One region of the Mycobacterium sp. NGS45 genome, then DNA from elsewhere that is predicted to be linked to it. Evidence: predicted binding sites of a transcription regulator. Region 1 holds the regulator's gene; each other region holds the start of a gene.
What was found. Region 1 encodes LexA, which represses DNA repair genes until DNA is damaged. Its sites were predicted from a motif close to CGAACANNTGTTCG; they were not measured.
Positions count from the first base shown of each region.

Region 2: AC5Y3P_RS21420 (error-prone DNA polymerase) is a predicted target of LexA. The motif match lies at 3,323-3,336, and genes of this name have one in related genera.
Region 3: cofD (2-phospho-L-lactate transferase) is a predicted target of LexA. The motif match lies at 3,971-3,984, and genes of this name have one in related genera.

Region 1 covers NZ_JCALDB010000021.1:51,204-57,496, forward strand. The annotation lists gene AC5Y3P_RS18040 (PhzF family phenazine biosynthesis protein) at 1-111, shown strand, start outside; gene nrdR (transcriptional regulator NrdR) at 128-580, opposite strand; gene AC5Y3P_RS18050 (LysM peptidoglycan-binding domain-containing protein) at 725-1,246, opposite strand; gene lexA (transcriptional repressor LexA) at 1,493-2,173, shown strand; gene AC5Y3P_RS18060 (LGFP repeat-containing protein) at 2,240-4,621, opposite strand; gene AC5Y3P_RS18065 (acyl-CoA dehydrogenase family protein) at 4,830-5,975, opposite strand; gene AC5Y3P_RS18070 (TetR/AcrR family transcriptional regulator) at 6,081-6,293, opposite strand, start outside.
Region 2 covers NZ_JCALDB010000034.1:10,944-17,236, forward strand. The annotation lists gene AC5Y3P_RS21400 (universal stress protein) at 1-76, shown strand, start outside; gene AC5Y3P_RS21405 (WS/DGAT/MGAT family O-acyltransferase) at 63-1,442, opposite strand; gene AC5Y3P_RS21410 (SRPBCC family protein) at 1,527-2,000, opposite strand; gene AC5Y3P_RS21415 (DUF899 domain-containing protein) at 1,997-2,677, opposite strand; gene AC5Y3P_RS21420 (error-prone DNA polymerase) at 3,350-6,293, shown strand, end outside.
Region 3 covers NZ_JCALDB010000007.1:110,420-116,712, forward strand. The annotation lists gene AC5Y3P_RS08655 (TobH protein) at 1-595, opposite strand, end outside; gene AC5Y3P_RS08660 (phosphomannomutase/phosphoglucomutase) at 592-1,986, opposite strand; gene AC5Y3P_RS08665 (DUF3499 domain-containing protein) at 2,093-2,536, opposite strand; gene AC5Y3P_RS08670 (metallopeptidase family protein) at 2,757-3,245, shown strand; gene AC5Y3P_RS08675 (WhiB family transcriptional regulator) at 3,547-3,900, opposite strand; gene cofD (2-phospho-L-lactate transferase) at 4,246-5,241, shown strand; gene AC5Y3P_RS08685 (coenzyme F420-0:L-glutamate ligase) at 5,238-6,293, shown strand, end outside.

The DNA.
Region 1 (6,293 bases):
GACTTGGTGATCACGCAGGGCAAGGGCTCGCCGATCGAAACGCAATGGAGCGCCGACGGCTGGGTCCGAGTGGCCGGCCGAGTGATCAGCGACGGCGTCAGCGCGGTCTGAGCCGCACGGCCAGCTGTCAGCCCGTGCGGTGCGCCCGCAGCGCTTCGATTTCGCGTTCGAAGTCCTCGGCGGAATCGAACGATCGGTACACCGAAGCGAACCGCAGGTAGGCCACTTCGTCGAGTTCGCGCAGCGGGCCCAGGATGGCCAGCCCGACGTCGTGACTGGGCACCTCGGGTGAACCGGCGGCCCGGATGGTGTCCTCGACCTTCTGCGCCAACAGGTTCAGTGCGTCGTCGTCGACGTCGCGCCCCTGACAGGAGCGGCGCACGCCGCTGATCACCTTCTCGCGGCTGAACGGCTCGGTGACGCCGCTGCGCTTGACCACCGCTAGCACGGCGGTCTCCACGGTGGTGAACCTCCGACCGCACTCCGGACAGGACCGACGGCGCCGGATCGCCTGCCCCTCATCGGTTTCCCTCGAGTCGACGACTCGGGAATCCGGATGACGGCAGAATGGACAGTGCATGTCCGCTCCTTCGTCGCGCCGGTTGGGAATCTCCCAGCCTCAAAAGCCTACCTGCGCGTACTGCGGAGCGGGCGGCGACCACCGGCGATCCCGCCGGGCCGTGCTTGTGCTTGTGTCCCATTCGGATTCACCGGCCCCGGTCGATCAGCCGACCGGTGCGATCAGGGTCTGCCCGGCGTTCACCGCCGCACCGTCGAGACCGTTGAGTTCTCGAATGGAAGCGACTACCCCGGACACCGATGCGTTGGGCGCCACCCGGGCGGCTACGTGCTGCAACGTTTCACCCGGCAGCACCTGGACGACGGCCAACTGATCCGGCACCGGCGAGCCGGCCTTTCGCACGGCGTCGCCGACCTGGGCGACGATGCCGAGCCACACCGTGATGACCGCGGCCAGCAGACCCAACCCCAGCACCGTCAGCGGCGTGACCCTACGCGCCGGCCGACGGTGCGGGGCCCGCGAGACCGCAACTCCGCTGCCCCGGTACCGCAGCGGCGCGGACCCGGGCCGGCCCGCAACCGGGCGGCGGCGCCGAGCAGCCCGCTGACCGGGATCGACACCGACCCGCCTGGGCAGCGGACGCGCACTCCGGCGCGCACCGAAAGCGAGCTCCCGCCGATCTGCGGCGGTGGTCGAAAAACCTGCTTCCAGGGTGTTGTGTGTCATGTCCGGTCCTTTCGGTCACGCTCTACATCCAACGGTGGATCGCTTGTATGTTCGATAGCGTAATCGCTCACCCGTTCGAAGAGAACGATGAAATCGAACATGTAATCGATTCGTAGCCAAACCCTAGAGGCACCTACCGACAAGTCGCGCCGACCACATCTGCCCCAGCGGCCACACCGGCCGGACTCCGACACACCCTCGAACACATGTTTGATCAATCGGCGGAACGCGACTACATTCAGCGTCATGGCTGACAGTGATCTGGGATCAGACCCGAAGCTCGACCGCACCCTCACCGATCGGCAGCGCAAGATTCTCGAGGTGATCCGCGCCTCGGTGACCACCCGGGGCTACCCGCCCAGTATCCGAGAGATCGGCGACGCCGTCGGCCTGACCTCCACGTCCTCGGTCGCCCATCAGCTGCGCACCCTGGAACGCAAGGGCTACCTGCGTCGCGACCCGAACCGGCCGCGCGCGGTGGACGTCCGCGGCGCCGACGACGGCCTGCGATCGGTGCCCAGCACCGACGTGGTCGGGTCCGACGCGCTGCCCGAGCCCACGTTCGTGCCGGTGCTGGGCCGGATCGCAGCCGGCGGCCCGATCCTGGCCGAAGAGGCCGTGGAAGACGTCTTTCCGCTGCCCCGCGAACTTGTCGGCGAGGGGTCGCTGTTCCTGCTCAAGGTCGTCGGGGAATCCATGGTCGACGCCGCGATCTGCGACGGCGACTGGGTGGTGGTGCGCCAACAGAACGTCGCCGATAACGGCGACATCGTCGCCGCGATGATCGACGGCGAAGCCACCGTCAAGACCTTCAAACGCACCAGCGGCCAGGTCTGGCTGATGCCGCACAACCCGGCCTTCGACCCGATCCCCGGCAACGACGCCGCGATCCTGGGCAAGGTCGTCACCGTGATCCGCAAGATCTGACGACCGCGGAGCTGCGAGCGGCTGCCCGCAGGTCGCAGTCAGATGCCGCGGGTGAAGCGGCCGGTCTCAGGGCTGCGGATGAAAACCGTTGGCCTCAGCGTGTTCTGGGCTGGCGAACCAGATCTCGGCCACGGTCTGCTGATAGCCGACGGTGCCCGGCAGGTAGTACGTGCTGGTGCGCATACTGCCCTTGATCGGGTAGCCGTCAGGCGCCTGGTGTGGATCGTCCAACGGCAGATGGATCGCCGGCGGCGGCGGTGCGTCCGGAGCCGAGGTGACCACCGTGGTCTCGTCCGAAGCCGGGTCGCCCCGGTAGGACGGTTCGGGGTACGGGTCTTCGGCGTAATCGTCGTCGCCGTAGTCGTCGTCGGCGTAGTCATCCTCGGGGTACCGCTCTTCGGCGTAGTCGTCATCCGCGGGTGCCCGTCGGTAGGACTCCTCGACGCCGGCCCCGTATTGGTCCTCGGTCGCGCCGTAGCGCTGCTCCGGTGCGGCCTCGGGCGGCGGCACTGCGCCGTACACCGGAGCGAACAACGAACCCGGCCCGGGCAGGTACACGTCGTCGTCGGGTGCGGTCCACACCGAGGGATCGGCATCCGGGCTGACCGCGGCATGCCGTCCCGACGGCGTCTCATCGATCACGTGGGTGGGCGCAGTGTCGACGGCGTCGTCGTCCCCGTCGTCGCCCTGCACCTCGTCGGCCTCATGTGCGCCGCGGTGTGTGAACAACGCGTTCGGGTCGTCCTCGGTCAGGTCGCGGCGGTACTCGGTGGTCTCCTCGCCGCCGACCTCGGGCTCTGACCAGCCGGTTCGCGCCTCCAGATACTCGGTGTCGTCCTCGGTTTCCTGGTACCCACCGGACGCCCGCTCCGACCACCGGCCGGCCCAGCGATCCTCGGGCTCGTCGTAGCCTTCGCGGTAGCGGCCCTGGTACCCGGTGTAGCCCTCGTCGCGGGCTTCGCGGTAGCCGTCCTCGTGCTCATCGCCGTAGCCGTCGTCGTAGCCGTAGCCGTCGTCGTGGTCGTCGTAGACCGGGGCGCGGCCGCGCGGCTCTTCGACCACCCGATCATGGTCGACGTCGACGTCGACGTCGGAGCCGCGTGCCCGGGAGCGCGCCCGCCAGGCCCACAACCCACCGAGCACCAACAAGGCCAGCGGGATCAGCCACCACAGCCAGCCGAGTCCGGTGCCGGACTCGTCGGCCGACGTGTCGGCAGCCTCGGCGCCCGGGGCGGCCGGCACCTCGACATCGACCAGCTGCTCGGCCAACCCGGCCGGGTCGGTACTGAAGCTTTCGTCGGCGGCGTTCCAGGACACCGAACCGGCCGCGAACTGCTGCGAGGTGACCTCGCCGTCGACAGTGGCGTCGGCGACCGGTACGCCCAACGCACCGGCGGCCCCGCCCAGCTGATCCCAAGCGGCCTTCATCGGGCCGCGTACGATCACCGCGCCGTCATTGGGCGTCCAGAAGATGGCCGGCTCGTCGCCGGCCGCGAAGTTCTGCACCCGGCTGTCGGGCACGCCGCCGTCGGTCTCGGCGCCGACCGGGAAGCCCAGGTCCCCTTCCGGACCGCCGGCATCGCGGTACTTCTCGGCGATGGCGCCGGCAACCACCTGAGCACCGGTGTCGGGACTGAAGTAGATGGTGCCGCCGGCGAAATCCTGTGCCGCACCTTGATCGCCGACCGGGACCTGCCCACCCTGCTTGACACCGAGCGGTCCGGCTTCGCCACCCGCGTCCCGCCAAGCGGCGTCGATGGCCGCGGTCGCGTCGTTGGGCGGGGCGAAGTTCAGATCGGCCAACTGGTCGGCGAGTTCGGGCGGTTCGGTGCTGAAGGCACCCGTGCTGGTGTTGAAACTCAACTGGCCGGCACTGAACGTCTGGGTCAGGACGTCGCCGTCGGCACTCTGGTCAGAAGTCGGGACGCCGAGCACACCGGAGGATCCACCCAGCTCGTCCCAGGCCGCGTTGATCGGGCCCCGCACCACCCAGGCACCGGTGTCGGGAGTCCAGAAGATGACCGGGCTGCCTTCGCCGTTGAAGGTGGTATTACGACTTTCCGGGCTGACCCGGCCGGGTCCTTCGTCAATCGTGGGAAATCCGAGATCACTGTCGGCAGGCCCGCCGAGCGCCAGATATTTCTCCAGAATGGCGCCGTGCATGATCCTGGCCTGTGTTTCCGGCGTGAAGAAAATCGCACCGCCGGTGAAATTCTGACCAAATCCGGCGCCGGCCGCATAGACCTCGCCAGCGGGCGCACCGAGGGTCGATGCCTGGCCACCGACTTCCTGCCATTTGGCGGTTATGGCGTCGGCGGCATCGGATTCCGGTGAGGCGTAAGCGAGCGGCGTCTGCACAGCCGTGCTGGTGACCAGCGCAGTAGCGGCCACCAAACCGACCACTGCGCGATTCACCAGCCTGCCCAATGACGATCGTCTGCGTGTCATCGCACTCTCCCCGCGATTAGCTGCGCTGCGTGTTCGCACATTGGTCGCCCCCGTTTTGGCTGCATTGCCCAATCGGCCCCACGGGGACCATATTGACGTCATTTGGGTGACAATACCCACCAGTCACACGGATTCCGTGCAGCCGCGACCGGCGCGCGCGTGTTTTGCACACGGCTTTTGGCGCCCGCGCCGGGCCGGAACCGCGACCTCAGACGCCGAGGCTGCGACCGATGATTTCCTTCATGATCTCGGTGGTGCCGCCGTAGATGGTCTGCACGCGCGCATCCAGATAAGCCTGCGCCACACCGTACTCACGCATGTAGCCGTAGCCGCCGTGCAGCTGCAGGCAGCGGTCGATCAGCTTCACCTGCGCTTCGGTGGAATACCACTTGGCCATCGCGGCCTGCTCGGCGGTCAATTTCTCCTCGAGATGCAGTTTCAGGAACTCGTCGACCATGATCCGCACCGCGGTCGTCTCGGTGGCCAGCTCGGCGAGCAGGAAACGGCTGTTCTGGAAGCTGCCGATCGGCTTGCCGAACGCCTTGCGTTCCTTGCAGTACTGGATGGTGTCGGCCAGCACGGCTTCCATCGCCGAGACCGCCATGATCGCGATCGAGATGCGTTCCTGCGGCAGGTTCTGCATCAGGTAGACGAAGCCCTGGCCCTCCTCGCCGAGCAGGTTCTGCGCCGGCACCTGTACGTCGGTGAAGGACAACTCGGCGGTGTCCTGGGCGTCCAGACCGATCTTGTCCAGGTGGCGACCGCGCTCGAAACCGGCCATACCGCGCTCGACGACCAGCAACGAGAAACCCAGCGCGCCCTTGTCCGGGTCGGTCTGCGCCACCACGATCACCAGGTCGGAATGGATCCCGTTGGTGATGAAGGTCTTCGAACCGTTCAGCACGTAGTGGTCACCGTGCTTGACCGCGCGCGTCTTGATGCCCTGCAGGTCGGAGCCGGTGCCGGGTTCGGTCATCGCGATCGCGGTGATCAGTTCGCCGGTGCAGAACTTCGGCAACCAGCGCTGCTTCTGCTCTTCGTTGGCCAGCCGCAGCAGGTACGGCAGCGCGACGTCGTTGTGCAGCGAGAAGCCCAGACCGCTGTAGCGGCCCGCGACGGTCTCCTCGACCAGCACGGTGTTGTACCGGAAGTCGTCGTTGCCGCCACCGCCGTACTCCTCGGGCACAGCCATGCCCAGGAAGCCCTGTTTACCGGCTTCCAGCCACACGTTGCGGTCGACGATCTTGTCCTTCTGCCACTGCTCGTGGAAGGGCGCGACGTGCTTGTCGAGGAAGGCGCGGTAGGACTCCCGGAACAGTTCGTGTTCGGGCTCGAACAGGTTGCGCTGGTACATGACGGCGTTGCTCACGGGTGACCTCCGGCAGCTTTGATCAAATCAACCGCCACGATATACCAACCACCCGGTTGGTCGAGAAACGAAACGCTGCCGGGGCCGTGGTCAGCCGCGCTGCTCGGCCGGCAGCCGCGGGGTCAGCAGGTCCACGAACTTGTCCGCGATCCGGTAGGCGTCGGCCATCGGGCCGCCGCGCACGATCGCGGCCGACAAGACGGTGTTGATGATCCCCCAGAGCATGGCCGCGACGTCGGCGGCGTCGTCGGCGCCCAACGCCGCGAAGTCCTCGGCCAGGGTGCGGCCGGCGTCCTCGGCGAA
Region 2 (6,293 bases), on a different contig from region 1:
AATGCTGCTGGGTTCGGTGAGTTCCTCAGTGGTGCAAGCAGTTCGGATGCCGGTGATCGTGGCTAGGCTGGGCTGACCCGGGGCTGCGCGCGGGCCAACTGGCTCAGCCGGGTGATGGCCGCCTCGATGCCGGCGGTCAGCACCCGCAGGTCCGGCCCGTTGTCGTAGTCGCCGACCACGCCGAAGGTCAGCTCGTCGCGATAGGTCAGCATCGCGACGCCGGTGCGTAGTTGCAGCGCGATCGGCGGGATCGGGAACATCCGCACCACTTCGCGGCCGAGCACCCGCAGCGCCTGCCGCGGCCCGGGGACGTTGGTGGCCAACGCGACCACGCCGCGCTGCGGCAGCCGGGTCAACACGCGAACCGTCCAGGCGCGCAGCGGGAACGGCAGCGCACCGGCCGCGTCGATCGCCGAACTGCCGGCTTGGCGCTGACCGCTGGACTTCGCCCGGGTCATCCGGCGATGCACCAGCCGCAGCTGCTCCAACGGATGCGCCCGGTCCACCGGCAGCAACGGCAACATCAGCGACACCCGGTTATCCGGCGTGTCCAGATCGGCACTGCGGCGCAACGAAACCGGCACCAGGGTGCGCAGCGAGTTGGCGGTGGGCCGGATTCCGCGGCGCAGCAGCACATCTCGATACCCCGCGGTGATCGCGGCCAGTGCGACGTCGTTGAGTGTGACGTCGAAGGCGTCGCACACCGCGGTGACGTCGGCCAGCGCCACCCGGGCCGCGTCATAGCGGCGCATGCTGGAGACCGGTCCGATCAACGAGGATGTTGCCGCGGGACGCAGCAGCCCGGAAACCAACTCGGCGGTGCCCTTGGTGGCCTTGACGGTCATCTCGGTGGCGCTGCGCGAGACGTTCCAGGCGCTGCGGCCCCAGTCGATCGGGTTCAGACTGGGCCGCGGCCAACCGCGGGCGGGTTGCCGGGTGCCACGGATCTCGGTGACGAAGGAGTCTGCGTCGGCGCCCTCGTCGCTGATCCCGCTGATCATCCGGGTAGCCGAGACCCCGTCGGCGATGCAGTGATGCAGCTTCATCAGCAGCGCCCAGCGGCCCTGTTCCAGGCCTTCGATGACCCAGCACTCCCACAGCGGGTGCTCGCGATCCAGCCTGCGTTCGATGATGCCGGCGGCGAGTTCGAACAGCGTGGCGTCATCGCCGGGCGCCGGGGCCGCGATGTGTCGAAAATGATGTGAGACATCGAGATTGGGCTGCTCGACCCACTCCGGTGGACCCAGGTCCAGCGGATGGGTGCGCAACACCTGCCGCAGCCGTGGGTGCTTGGTCAGGCGTTCGGTGAGGGTGGCGACCAGTTCCTGATAGTCCGGGATCGGCCCGTCGAGCACGGTGACCCCGCCGATGGCCAGGCTGACGTGTTTGTCCGAATCCTCGGCCTGCAGGAATCCGGCGTCCAGCGTCGAGAGCTGTTCCATGCCTTCGACTGTGCGCGCTGCGCCCGGCGTGCCGATAGGGTCAGAGGGTGCCCCGGGTAGGGACCTGTGGCCCCGATCGACGGGTCAGCCGGTGAGCGCGCGGTCCAGGGCCGCCAGCGAATCGTGCAGGAACTGCTCGTCGAACGGCGGCATGCCGCCGATCTGATCGCGAAAGGCCTGCGGGGTGTCGGTCCAGTCGTAGCTCAGCGTGACATCGGTCTGTTCCCCGTTGGGCGTCAGGTCATAACGCCACCACCAGCCGCCGGGCCGATGGGTGCCGTCGTCGTCGAGGCTGCCGGGCAGCCAGCCGATGCTGCGGTCGGCGACGAATTCGTTGACCACGTTGTGCATCACGTAGTCGCCGCCGGCGAACTTCAAGTACATGTTCATCACGAAGACCTGTCCGACGGCGCTCAGCGGTTCGGTGCTCACGGCGTCGCGCACCCAGTCGCCGGGTTCGGTGTACTGGTGCCGGCTGGGGTCGGCCAGCAGTGCGAACACCGCGGCGGGGGTGGCGGCGACGGTGCGGGTGGCGATCATGCGTTCGGGGGTGCTCATGAGTTCTCTCCGTAGTAGCCGGCGATCTCGGGGGAGTCCAGCCATTTCGAGTAGGTCGGTGACTTCGGCCAGTCGGGCGGGGAGTCCTGCCACTGCTCCTGGCGGCCGTAGGGCAGCAGGTCGATCAGCGCGAAGCTGTGGCTGAGCTGCTCGGTGCCGCGGCCGTTGCTGTGCCAGGTGCGGTACACGGTGTCGCCCTCGCGCAGGAACACGTTGATCGCGAAACCGCCGCCGGGCGGGGCGTCCATATCGGCGCCGAAGCTGCTCTGCGCCGACGAATACCAGCTCATCTGGTTGCCGACCTTGCCGGCGTAGGCCAGTACCTCGTCGATCGGCCCGTTGGTGACGATCACGAACCGGGCGTCGTAGTTGGCCAGGAACTCCAGCCGGGTGAACTGCGAGGTGAAACCCGTGCAGCCGCCGCACTGCCAGTCCGCGCCGTCGGTCCACATGTGGTGGTAGGTGATCAGCTGGGACTTACCGTCGAACACGTCGGCCAGCCGGACCGGGCCGTGCGCGCCGATCAGGGTGTAGTCGGGCAGGGCCACCATCGGCAGGCGGCGACGCTGCGCGGCGATCGCATCCAATTCGCGGGTGGCGGCCTTCTCGCGGGTGCGCAGGTCGGCCAGCGCGGCGCGCCAGGTCTCGACGTCGACGACGGGCGGTAGTGCAGTCATGTCGGCTCCTTTGGGGTCTCTTCCAGTGTTGACCCGAGCGCCGCCGGATACTCATCGCTCGCTCGGGCTTTTTGCTGAGCGACCTGGTTGGGGGTTAGGTGCCCGTCGCGGTGCCGAGTGAGGAATGCGGTACCCGAAGCGTGTCGAGTGAGGAGTGACGCACAGGGTTACTCGCACTTTGTGTACCTGGTTCCTCACTCGGCAATGGCGAGGTACGTCATTCCTCACTGGGCGACGTTTTTCTGCGTGGTTCCTCACTGGGCAGTGCCGGAGGGACGTCATTCCTCACTGGGCAGCAGTGCGGTGTCGAGTGAGGAATGCGGTACCCGAAGCGTGTCGAGTGAGGAGTGACGTACCCGAAGTGTGCCGAGTGAGGAGTGACGCACAGGGTTACTCGCACTTTGTGTACCTGGTTCCTCACTCGGCCTTGGCGAGGTACGTCATTCCTCACTGGGCAACGTTTTTCTGCGTGGTTCCTCACTGGGCGGTGCCAGAGGTACAGCATTCCTCACTGGGCGGCTACGCGGTGTCGAGTGAGGAATGCGGTACCCGTCGCGGTGTCGAGTGAGGACTGGTGTACCCGCCGCGGTGCCGAGTGAGGAGCTGCGGTACCCGAAGCATGCTGCGCACAGGGCTATCGCGACTCGAACAATTGTTCGATACCCTAGTCGGGTGGGCTGGTTCAACGGGCCCCCCAGCTGGGGCGAGATGGCGCGGGTGCTGGACGGCAAACCGCGGCACGCCGGCGGGGGCGAACCCACTGGCGGTGACGGCGGTGACGGGCCGGCCTGGTCGCGCAAGCGCGGCGACTACCGCCGACCCGAGCAGTCCCGGCTGCCCTCGACGGTGCCGTACGCCGAACTGCACGCGCATTCGGCCTACAGCTTCCTCGACGGTGCCAGCACACCCGAGGAACTGGTCGAGGAGGCCGCCCGGCTGGATCTGCGGGCGATCGCGCTGACCGATCACGACGGGCTCTACGGGGTGGTGCGGTTCGCCGAGGCCGCCGCCGAACTCGATGTGCGCACGGTGTTCGGCGCCGAACTGTCACTCGGTGGTGGCGCGCGCACCGAGGTCCCGGACCCGGCCGGTCCGCATCTGCTGGTGCTGGCCCGCGGGCCCGAGGGGTATCGGCGGTTGTCGCGCCAACTGGCCGCCGCGCATCTGGCCGGCGGCAGCAAAGGGGAGCTGCGCTATGACTACGACGCGCTCACCGAGGCCGCCGGTGGGCACTGGCAGATCCTCACCGGATGCCGCAAAGGTCATGTCCGGCAGGCTCTTTCGGCTGGCGGTCCGGACGCCGCCGCGGCCGCGCTGGCCGATCTGGTGGACCGGTTCGGCCGCCAGCGGGTCAGCGTCGAGCTCACCCAGCACGGCCAACCCCTCGACGATGAGCGCAACACCATCCTGGTCGAACTGGCCGACTGGTTCGGGCTGGCGGTGGTGGCCACCACCGGGGCACACTTCGCCGGGCCGTCGCGGCGGCGGCTGGCCATGGCGATGGGCGCGATCCGGGCCCGGCAGTCGCTGGATCAGGAGGCCGGGTGGCTGGCGCCGTTGGGTGGGTCGCACCTGCGCTCGGGAGCCGAGATGGCCCGGCTGTTCGCGCATCTGCCGCAGGCCGTCACCGGGGCTGCCGAACTGGGCGAGCAGTGCGCGTTCGGTCTGCAGCTCATCGCCCCGCAGTTGCCGCCGTTCGACGTGCCCGCCGGGCACACCGAGGACAGTTGGCTGCGTGAGTTGGTGATGCTCGGTGCGGCCGAACGGTACGGTCCGCGCGCGTCGGCGCCGCAGGCCTACGCCCAGTTGGAGCGTGAACTCGACGTCATCGCCGAGCTCAGCTTCCCGGGTTATTTCCTGGTGGTGCACGACATCACCCGGTTCTGCCGGGAGAACCGGATCCTGTGCCAGGGCCGTGGGTCGGCGGCCAACTCGGCGGTCTGCTACGCGCTCGGGGTCACCGCGGTGGACCCGGTGGCCAACGGGTTGCTGTTCGAGCGGTTCTTGTCCCCGGCCCGGGACGGCCCGCCGGACATCGACATCGACATCGAATCGGACCTGCGCGAGCAGGTGATCCAGTACGTCTACGACCGCTACGGTCGCGACTACGCCGCGCAGGTGGCCAACGTGATCACCTATCGGGGCCGCAGTGCGGTCCGCGACATGGCCCGCGCGCTGGGTTTCTCGCAGGGCCAGCAGGACGCCTGGAGTAAGCAGATCAGCCGCTGGGGCGGGGATCTGACGAGTCCGGAGGTCGAAGGCATTCCGGAGTCGGTGCTGGATTTGGCCGGCCAGATCCGGAACCTGCCGCGGCACATGGGCATTCACTCCGGGGGGATGGTGATTTGCGACCGGCCGATCGCCGATGTGTGCCCGGTGGAGTGGGCCCGGATGGAGAACCGCAGTGTGCTGCAGTGGGACAAGGATGACTGTGCGGCAATCGGTTTGGTGAAGTTCGACCTGCTGGGCCTGGGCATGCTGTCGGCGTTGCACTACGCGGTGGACCTGCTGGCCGAACACAAGGGCATCGAGGTGGACTTCGCCAAACTGGACCTGTCCGAGCCGGCGGTCTACGAGATGCTGCAGCGCGCCGATTCGGTCGGGGTGTTCCAGGTGGAGTCCCGCGCGCAGATGGCCACCCTGCCCCGGCTCAAACCGCGGGTGTTCTACGACCTGGTGGTCGAGGTCGCGTTGATCCGGCCCGGGCCGATCCAGGGCGGGTCGGTGCATCCCTACATCCGCCGCCGCAACGGTCTGGACCCAGTGGTCTACGACCACCCATCGCTGGAACCCGCGTTGCGAAAGACGTTGGGGGTTCCGCTGTTTCAGGAGCAGCTGATGCAGGTCGCGGTGGACTGTGCGGGCTTCAGCCCGGCCGAGGCCGATCAGCTGCGCCGCGCGATGGGCTCCAAACGTTCCACCGAGAAGATGCGCCGGCTGCGCGGCCGGTTCTTCCAAGGGGTGTGGGAACGGCACGGCATCGACGGGGAGTTGGCCGAGCGGATCTACGAGAAGCTGGAGGCGTTCGCCAACTTCGGCTTCCCGGAAAGCCACGCGCTGTCCTTCGCCTCGCTGGTGTTCTACTCGTCCTGGCTCAAGCTGCACCACCCGGCCGCGTTCTGCGCGGCGCTGCTGCGTGCCCAGCCGATGGGTTTCTACTCGCCGCAGTCGCTGGTGGCCGACGCCCGCCGGCACGGGGTGCAGGTGCACGGACCGGACGTCAACGCCAGCCTGGCGCACGCCACCCTGGAGAACTCCGGCACCGAGGTGCGGCTCGGTCTCGGCGCGGTCCGCCAGATCGGCACCGAGTTGGCGCAGAAGCTGGTCGATGAACGAAATGCCAATGGGCCCTTTGGTTCACTGCTGGATCTGACCGCCCGGGTGCAGCTCAGCGTGCCGCAGACCGAGGCGCTGGCCACCGCCGGCGCGCTGGGCTGCTTCGGCAGCAGCCGTCGGGAAGCGCTGTGGGCGGCCGGGGCGGCCGCGGCGGAGCGGCCCGACCGGCTGCCGGGGGTGGGGACGTCGTCGCACGTACCTCCGCTGCCCGGGATGAGCGCACTGGAACTGGCGGCCGCCGACGTGTGGGCCACCGGGGTCTCGCCGGACAGTCACCCGA
Region 3 (6,293 bases), on a different contig from region 1:
CACTGTTGCGCAATGCCTCGGCGTCCAAGGCATCAGCCAATTGGAAGAGGTCGGCCGGGCAGGCCGGGTCGACGGCGTGCACCACCGCCAAACCGACCGCCAACTGGCGGCACAACCCGAACGCGTCGGGCACCGGCAACCGCGGATCCAGTATGGCGGCGCGGCCGGCGGTCGCGTCGCGCAGCGGCCCTTCATAGGGCGCCGATACCACCACCGGCGCGCCGCGGCGCGCGCCGGTGGCCGCCGCGGTCACCAACGCCGGATCACCCGGGTCGTCGCCGGCGACCACCAAGACATCAAGGGGGCCAATCCAATTCGGCACCTGCGGGCTGAGCACGACCGGCGCCGACGCCGTCGGCCCGAACAGCGCAGCGAACAACTCGCCGGCCGATTCGGCGGTGCCGCGACCGGCCACCCAGATGATCGAACGCGGCCGCAACCCGTCCAGCGCCCCCAGCACACCTTCGTCCACCGCGGAAGCAGTGGCCCGCACCTGCGCACCGGCCATCGACGCCGCACGCAGCAGACCTTCGCGGTCGGCCCCGATCAGTGCGTCGGTGTCATCGAGATCGATGACGGAGCGCAGCGTACTCACGGAACCGCCGCCTGAGCGTCGAGCACCTCCGAGACCTGCGTGACGACGGCGTCGACCTCGTCGATCGCCCGCGCTTCGACGTTCAGCCGCAGCAGCGGCTCGGTGTTGGAGCTGCGCAGGTTGAACCAGACGCCGTCACCCAGGTCGGCCGTCACACCGTCCAGGTGGTCCAGCGAGTGGATTCGGGTGCCGAACGACTTCAGCACGGCCTCAACGCAACTCGGCGCGTCCGCAACCGTGAAGTTGATCTCGCCGGAGGATTCGTAGCGTTGATAGTCCGCGGTCAGATCCGACAGCGAACGCCCCGTGGTTCCCAGCGCAGCGAGTACGTGCAGGGCGGCCAGCATGCCCGAGTCGGCCCCCCAGAAGTCGCGGAAGTAGTAGTGCGCCGAGTGCTCACCGCCGAAGATCGCGCCGGTATCGGCCATCAGCGCCTTGATGTAGGAGTGCCCGACGCGGGAGCGCACCGGGGTGCCGCCGCGCTCGATAACCAACTCCGGCACCGCGTGCGAGGTGATCAGGTTGTGGATCACGGTGGCGCCGGGTTCCCGGCTGATCTCGCGGGCGGCCACCAGCGCGGTCACCGCTGACGGCGACACCGGGCGGCCCCGCTCGTCGACCACGAAACAACGGTCGGCGTCCCCGTCGAAGGCCAAACCGATGTCGGCCTTGGTCTCCAGCACGAACTTCTGCAGATCCACCAGGTTGGCCGGCTCCAGCGGATTGGCCTCGTGGTTGGGGAAGCTGCCGTCGAGCTCGAAGAACAGCGGCAGCAAGGTCAACGCATCGATCGAGCCCAGCACGGCCGGCGCGGTGTGCCCGGCCATCCCGTTGCCGGCGTCGACGGCCACCCGCAGCGGACGCAGCTTCTCGACGTCGACCAGCGAGCGCAGGAATTGCCCGTAGTCGGCGAGCACGTCGCGGTCACTGGACGTACCGGGCGCACCGTCGTAAGCCGGGACCCCGGCGATCACCTGATCGCGGATGGTGGCCAGACCGGTGTCGCGGCCGACCGGTTTGGCCCCGGCCTTGCACAGCTTGATCCCGTTGTATGCGGCCGGATTATGGCTCGCGGTGAACATCGCGCCGGGGCAGTCCAACAGGCCGGAGGCGAAGTAGAGCTGGTCGGTGGAGGCCAGCCCGATCCGCACCACGTCGAGGCCCTGGGCCCGCACGCCGTCGGCGAAGGCCGCGGCCAGCCCGGGCGAGCTATCCCGCATGTCGTGGCCGATCACCACCTGCGTGGCGTCCGGGCGGACCAGCTGTGCGAACGCTGCGCCGACGGCAGCGACGAAGGCTTCGTCCAGCTGCTCACCCACCAGGCCGCGGACGTCGTATGCCTTGATGACGGCGTCCACCGCCGCAGCGGCGAAGCCGGTTGAACTCGACATACGGAGGACTCCCTGACGGATCGGATCGGTCCCCGTCAGCCTAGCTGTTAACCCCCACCCAATTGGCACCGCTGGTAGCCATCCGAGGGGGCCGGGCCGCGTCGGTTCAGTCGGTGGGATCGGGCAGGACCCGCAGGTGGCCACGCCGGCGGCCGGTTCCCGACGGACGCTGCGCGGGCGGCGCCATCACGCTTGCCGTCCCGCCGGTTCCGCCGCGCACGACGGACTGGTTGGTGGTCGGATCGCTGAAGCTGCCGGCCTGGGTGGCTGCCGCAGATGCGGTGTTCCGGCCCTCGCGGACGGCGTCGGCCAGAGCGACCAGGTCGTCGTCGTCGGGATGGCTGGGCAGTGGGCCGGCGTGCCGGACCAGCTCCCAGCCGCGGGGCGCGGTGATCCGACCTGCGTGCGATACGCACAGATCCCAGGAGTGCGGCTCAGCCACGGTGGCCAGCGGCCCGACGACGGCGGTGGAATCCGAGTAGACGAAGGTCAGCGTCGCCACCGCGTAATGAGGGCAGCCTGGCCGGCAGCAGCGACGGGGAACGTTCACGCAGCGAGGTTATCGTGCAGGGTCGTTCCCCGGGAGGCTGACACGCGCAGATGGCGCCCCAGGACCGAACCGTTACCTCGTCGTGAAGAACAGTAACGTTATTCGTGGGGCAGGTGGGGCAGCCGACTACTGCTGCCGGCACCGCGGCTCTCGTCCCACCGGCGGTCCCCGAGCTCGCGTTCACACCGCGGCTGTGGCCCCACCGACTACCATCTGCGCGATGTCTCCTTCGCGCAGTTCCCATGGCCGATCGGTGGGCCGGTCCGCCGGCCGACGCGGCCGGGAATGGCGCGGGCCGCTGCTGCCGCCGACGGTGCCGGGCTGGCGCAGTCGGGCCGAGCGCTTCGACATGGCTGTGCTGGAGGCCTACGAGCCGATCGAACGGCAATGGCGCGACCGGCTCACCGGCCTCGACGTGGCCGTCGACGAAATTCCCCGCATCTCACCGCGCGATCCGGAGAACGTGTCCTTCCCGCCGGAAGTGATCGCCGACGGCCCGATCGCGCTGGCCCGGCTGATCCCGGCCGGGGTGGACGTGCGCGGAAATTCGACACGAGCTCGAATCGTGTTGTTCCGCAAGCCGATCGAACGCCGCGCCAAGGACACTTTGGAACTCGGTGATCTGTTGCATGACATCCTGGTCGCGCAGGTGGCGACCCATCTGGGTGTCGAACCGTCGGTCATCGACCCGAGCATCGACGACGACTGAGGCCTACGGCGGCCGCCGACATTGGCTGCCGACGGCAGGCAGCCAGCATTTCTCCGGAAATGCAATCACATGGGTCCCAATGGGCACTTTGGACCCACCAATAATCACAATGACCACATTTGCCCCAGATATCCCTGCCGGAAATTGCACCTACATGCATTTCCGAGTCCGGCAATTGCCCGAGCTGCACACTGACCGCGGACGCTGCCTCCCCCACCAACGCAAGCGTGCACCTACATGTACTTGCTGCCGCCAGATGCAGATACATGTAGGTGCACGCTCGCACCCCGGGGAAGAACAGTTAGATGATGCCGCGCTTGAGCCGACGACGCTCCCGCTCGGACAGTCCACCCCAGATGCCGAAGCGCTCGTCGTTGGCCAACGCATACTCCAGGCACGCGTCCTTCACCTCGCACCCGAGGCAAATCCGTTTGGCCTCACGGGTAGAGCCGCCCTTTTCCGGGAAGAACGCCTCGGGATCGGTCTGCGCGCACAGTGCGCGTTCCTGCCATTGATCGTCGACCGGTTCGGCTTCGGATTCGAACGCATCTGGCACCAGACTCAAGTGTGGTCTGCCAGTGATCCCCCCGACAACCGGCGCGATGTTGGTGTGCGGTCCGCTCCCGATGGCTCCGTAAAACTGCTCAAAGGTCATTTCCCGCCTCCTCACCTTGTCTCGTATTCCGTTAATGTCGCCCACTATTTCGTGCGTGGCCATCCCGATTCGAACAAGTGATCGAATCTCGGTCCGCGACACCGGATCCGGCCGGCGCACCCGGGAAATGACACTGTTGTGATTAGACACGGGTTAGCTGTCGGGGTCAAGCCGCAGGGCGGGAATTCATACCATTTCGTTGTGACATTCTGGCGCGTCGTCACCTCGGCGTGTCGTGTGAGTAATCGCACTGAGATTTTCGAGTGTCGATTCGGTCATCGCCGCGTTCACACAGCGCCTGCCCAGCTACCGGCCTCAAACCGGCAACGCCTAGTCTCGATCACCGTGAAGATCACTGTACTGGTTGGTGGAGTGGGCGGGGCCCGCTTCTTGTTGGGCGTACAGCAATTTTTGGGCCTGGGGCAGTTTGCCGGGTCCGGTTTGGTGGCGCCCGACGAGCACCAACTCAACGCCGTGGTCAACGTCGGCGACGACGCCTGGATGCATGGGCTGCGGATCTGCCCGGACTTGGACACCTGCATGTACACCCTAGGCGGTGGTATCGATCCCGAACGCGGCTGGGGGCACCGCAACGAAACCTGGAACGCCAAGGAGGAACTCGCGGCCTACGGTGTACAGCCGGACTGGTTCGGCCTGGGCGACCGCGACCTGGCCACCCATCTCGTGCGTAGTCAGATGCTGCGCGCCGGCTACCCGCTCACCCAGGTCACCGAGGCGCTGTGCGCACGCTGGCAGCCCGGCGCACGCCTGCTTCCCGCGTCCGACGACCGTTGCGAAACCCACGTCGTGATCACCGACCCGGAAACCGGCGATCGTCGCGCCATCCACTTCCAGGAGTGGTGGGTTCGCTACCGCGCGCAGGTGCCCACCCACAGCTTCGCGTTCGTCGGTGCGGAAAAGGCCGCCGCGGCAACCGAGGTCACCGAGGCCATCGCCGAGGCCGACGTCGTCTTCCTGGCGCCATCGAACCCGGTGGTCAGCATCGGCGCGATCCTGGCCATCCCCGGCGTCCGCGGCGCGCTGCGCTCCACACCCGCTCCGGTCGTCGGTTACTCCCCGATCATCTCCGGAAAGCCACTGCGCGGCATGGCCGATGAATGCCTGTCGGTGATCGGCGTGGAGTCCACCTCGCAGGCCGTCGGTGAGCACTACGGTCCCCGCGCCGGCACCGGTCTGCTCGACGCCTGGCTGATCGCCGAGACCGATGATGCCAAGATCGACGGCGTCAAGGTGGCTGCGATCCCGCTGCTGATGAGCGACCCGTCGGCCACCGCGCAGATGGTGCACGCCGGACTCGAACTGGTGGGTGCGCGGGCATGACCGAACACGGCGCCGGCAGCGTCATCGACATCCTGCCCATTCCGGGACTTCCCGAGTTCCGCCCGGGCGACAACCTCGCCGAGGCGATCGCCACGGCCGCGCCCTGGCTGCGCGACGGCGACGTGGTCGTGGTCACCAGCAAAGTGGTCTCCAAGTGCGAGGGCCGCATGGTGGAGGCACCGTCGGACCCCGAGCAGCGAGACGCGCTGCGCCGCAGGTTGATCGACGAGGAGGCGGTGCGGGTACTGGCCCGCAAGGGTCGTACCCTGATCACCGAGAACGCCTACGGTCTGGTGCAGGCCGCTGCCGGCGTGGACGGCTCCAATGTCGACAGCGGCGAATTGGCCTTGCTACCACTGGATCCCGATGCCAGTGCCGCCACGCTGCGGTCCGGCCTGGACAACCAGCTCGGCATCACGGTCGCGGTGGTGATCACCGACACCATGGGCCGAGCCTGGCGCAACGGGCAGACCGATGTCGCGATCGGCTCGGCCGGCCTGCCGGTGCTGCACGGTTACGCCGGGTCGGCCGACGTGCACGGCAACGAACTGGTGGTCACCGAGATCGCGGTGGCCGACGAGGTCGCAGCCGCCGCTGATCTGGTCAAGGGCAAGTTGACCGGCATCCCGGTTGCGGTGGTGCGCGGCCTGCGTTTCGATGACGACGGGTCCACCGGACATGACCTGGTGCGCTCCGGCACCGATGACCTGTTCTGGCTCGGCACCGCCGAAGCGATCGAGTTGGGCCGCCGGCAGGCATTATTGCTGCGCCGCTCGGTGCGACAGTTCGCCGCCGATCCGGTCGAGCCGGAGTTGATCGAATCGGCGGTGGCAGAGGCCCTCACCGCACCCGCCCCGCATCACACCCGGCCGGTGCGCTTCGTCTGGCTGCGCGACCCGCAGCGGCGGGTGGCGTTGCTGGACGCGATGAAGTCCGCGTGGCGCGCCGATCTCGCCGGGGACGGCAAGTCTGCCGCGGCGATCGAACGTCGCGTCAGCCGCGGCCAGATCCTCTACGACGCGCCCGAAGTGGTGATCCCGTTCATGGTGCCC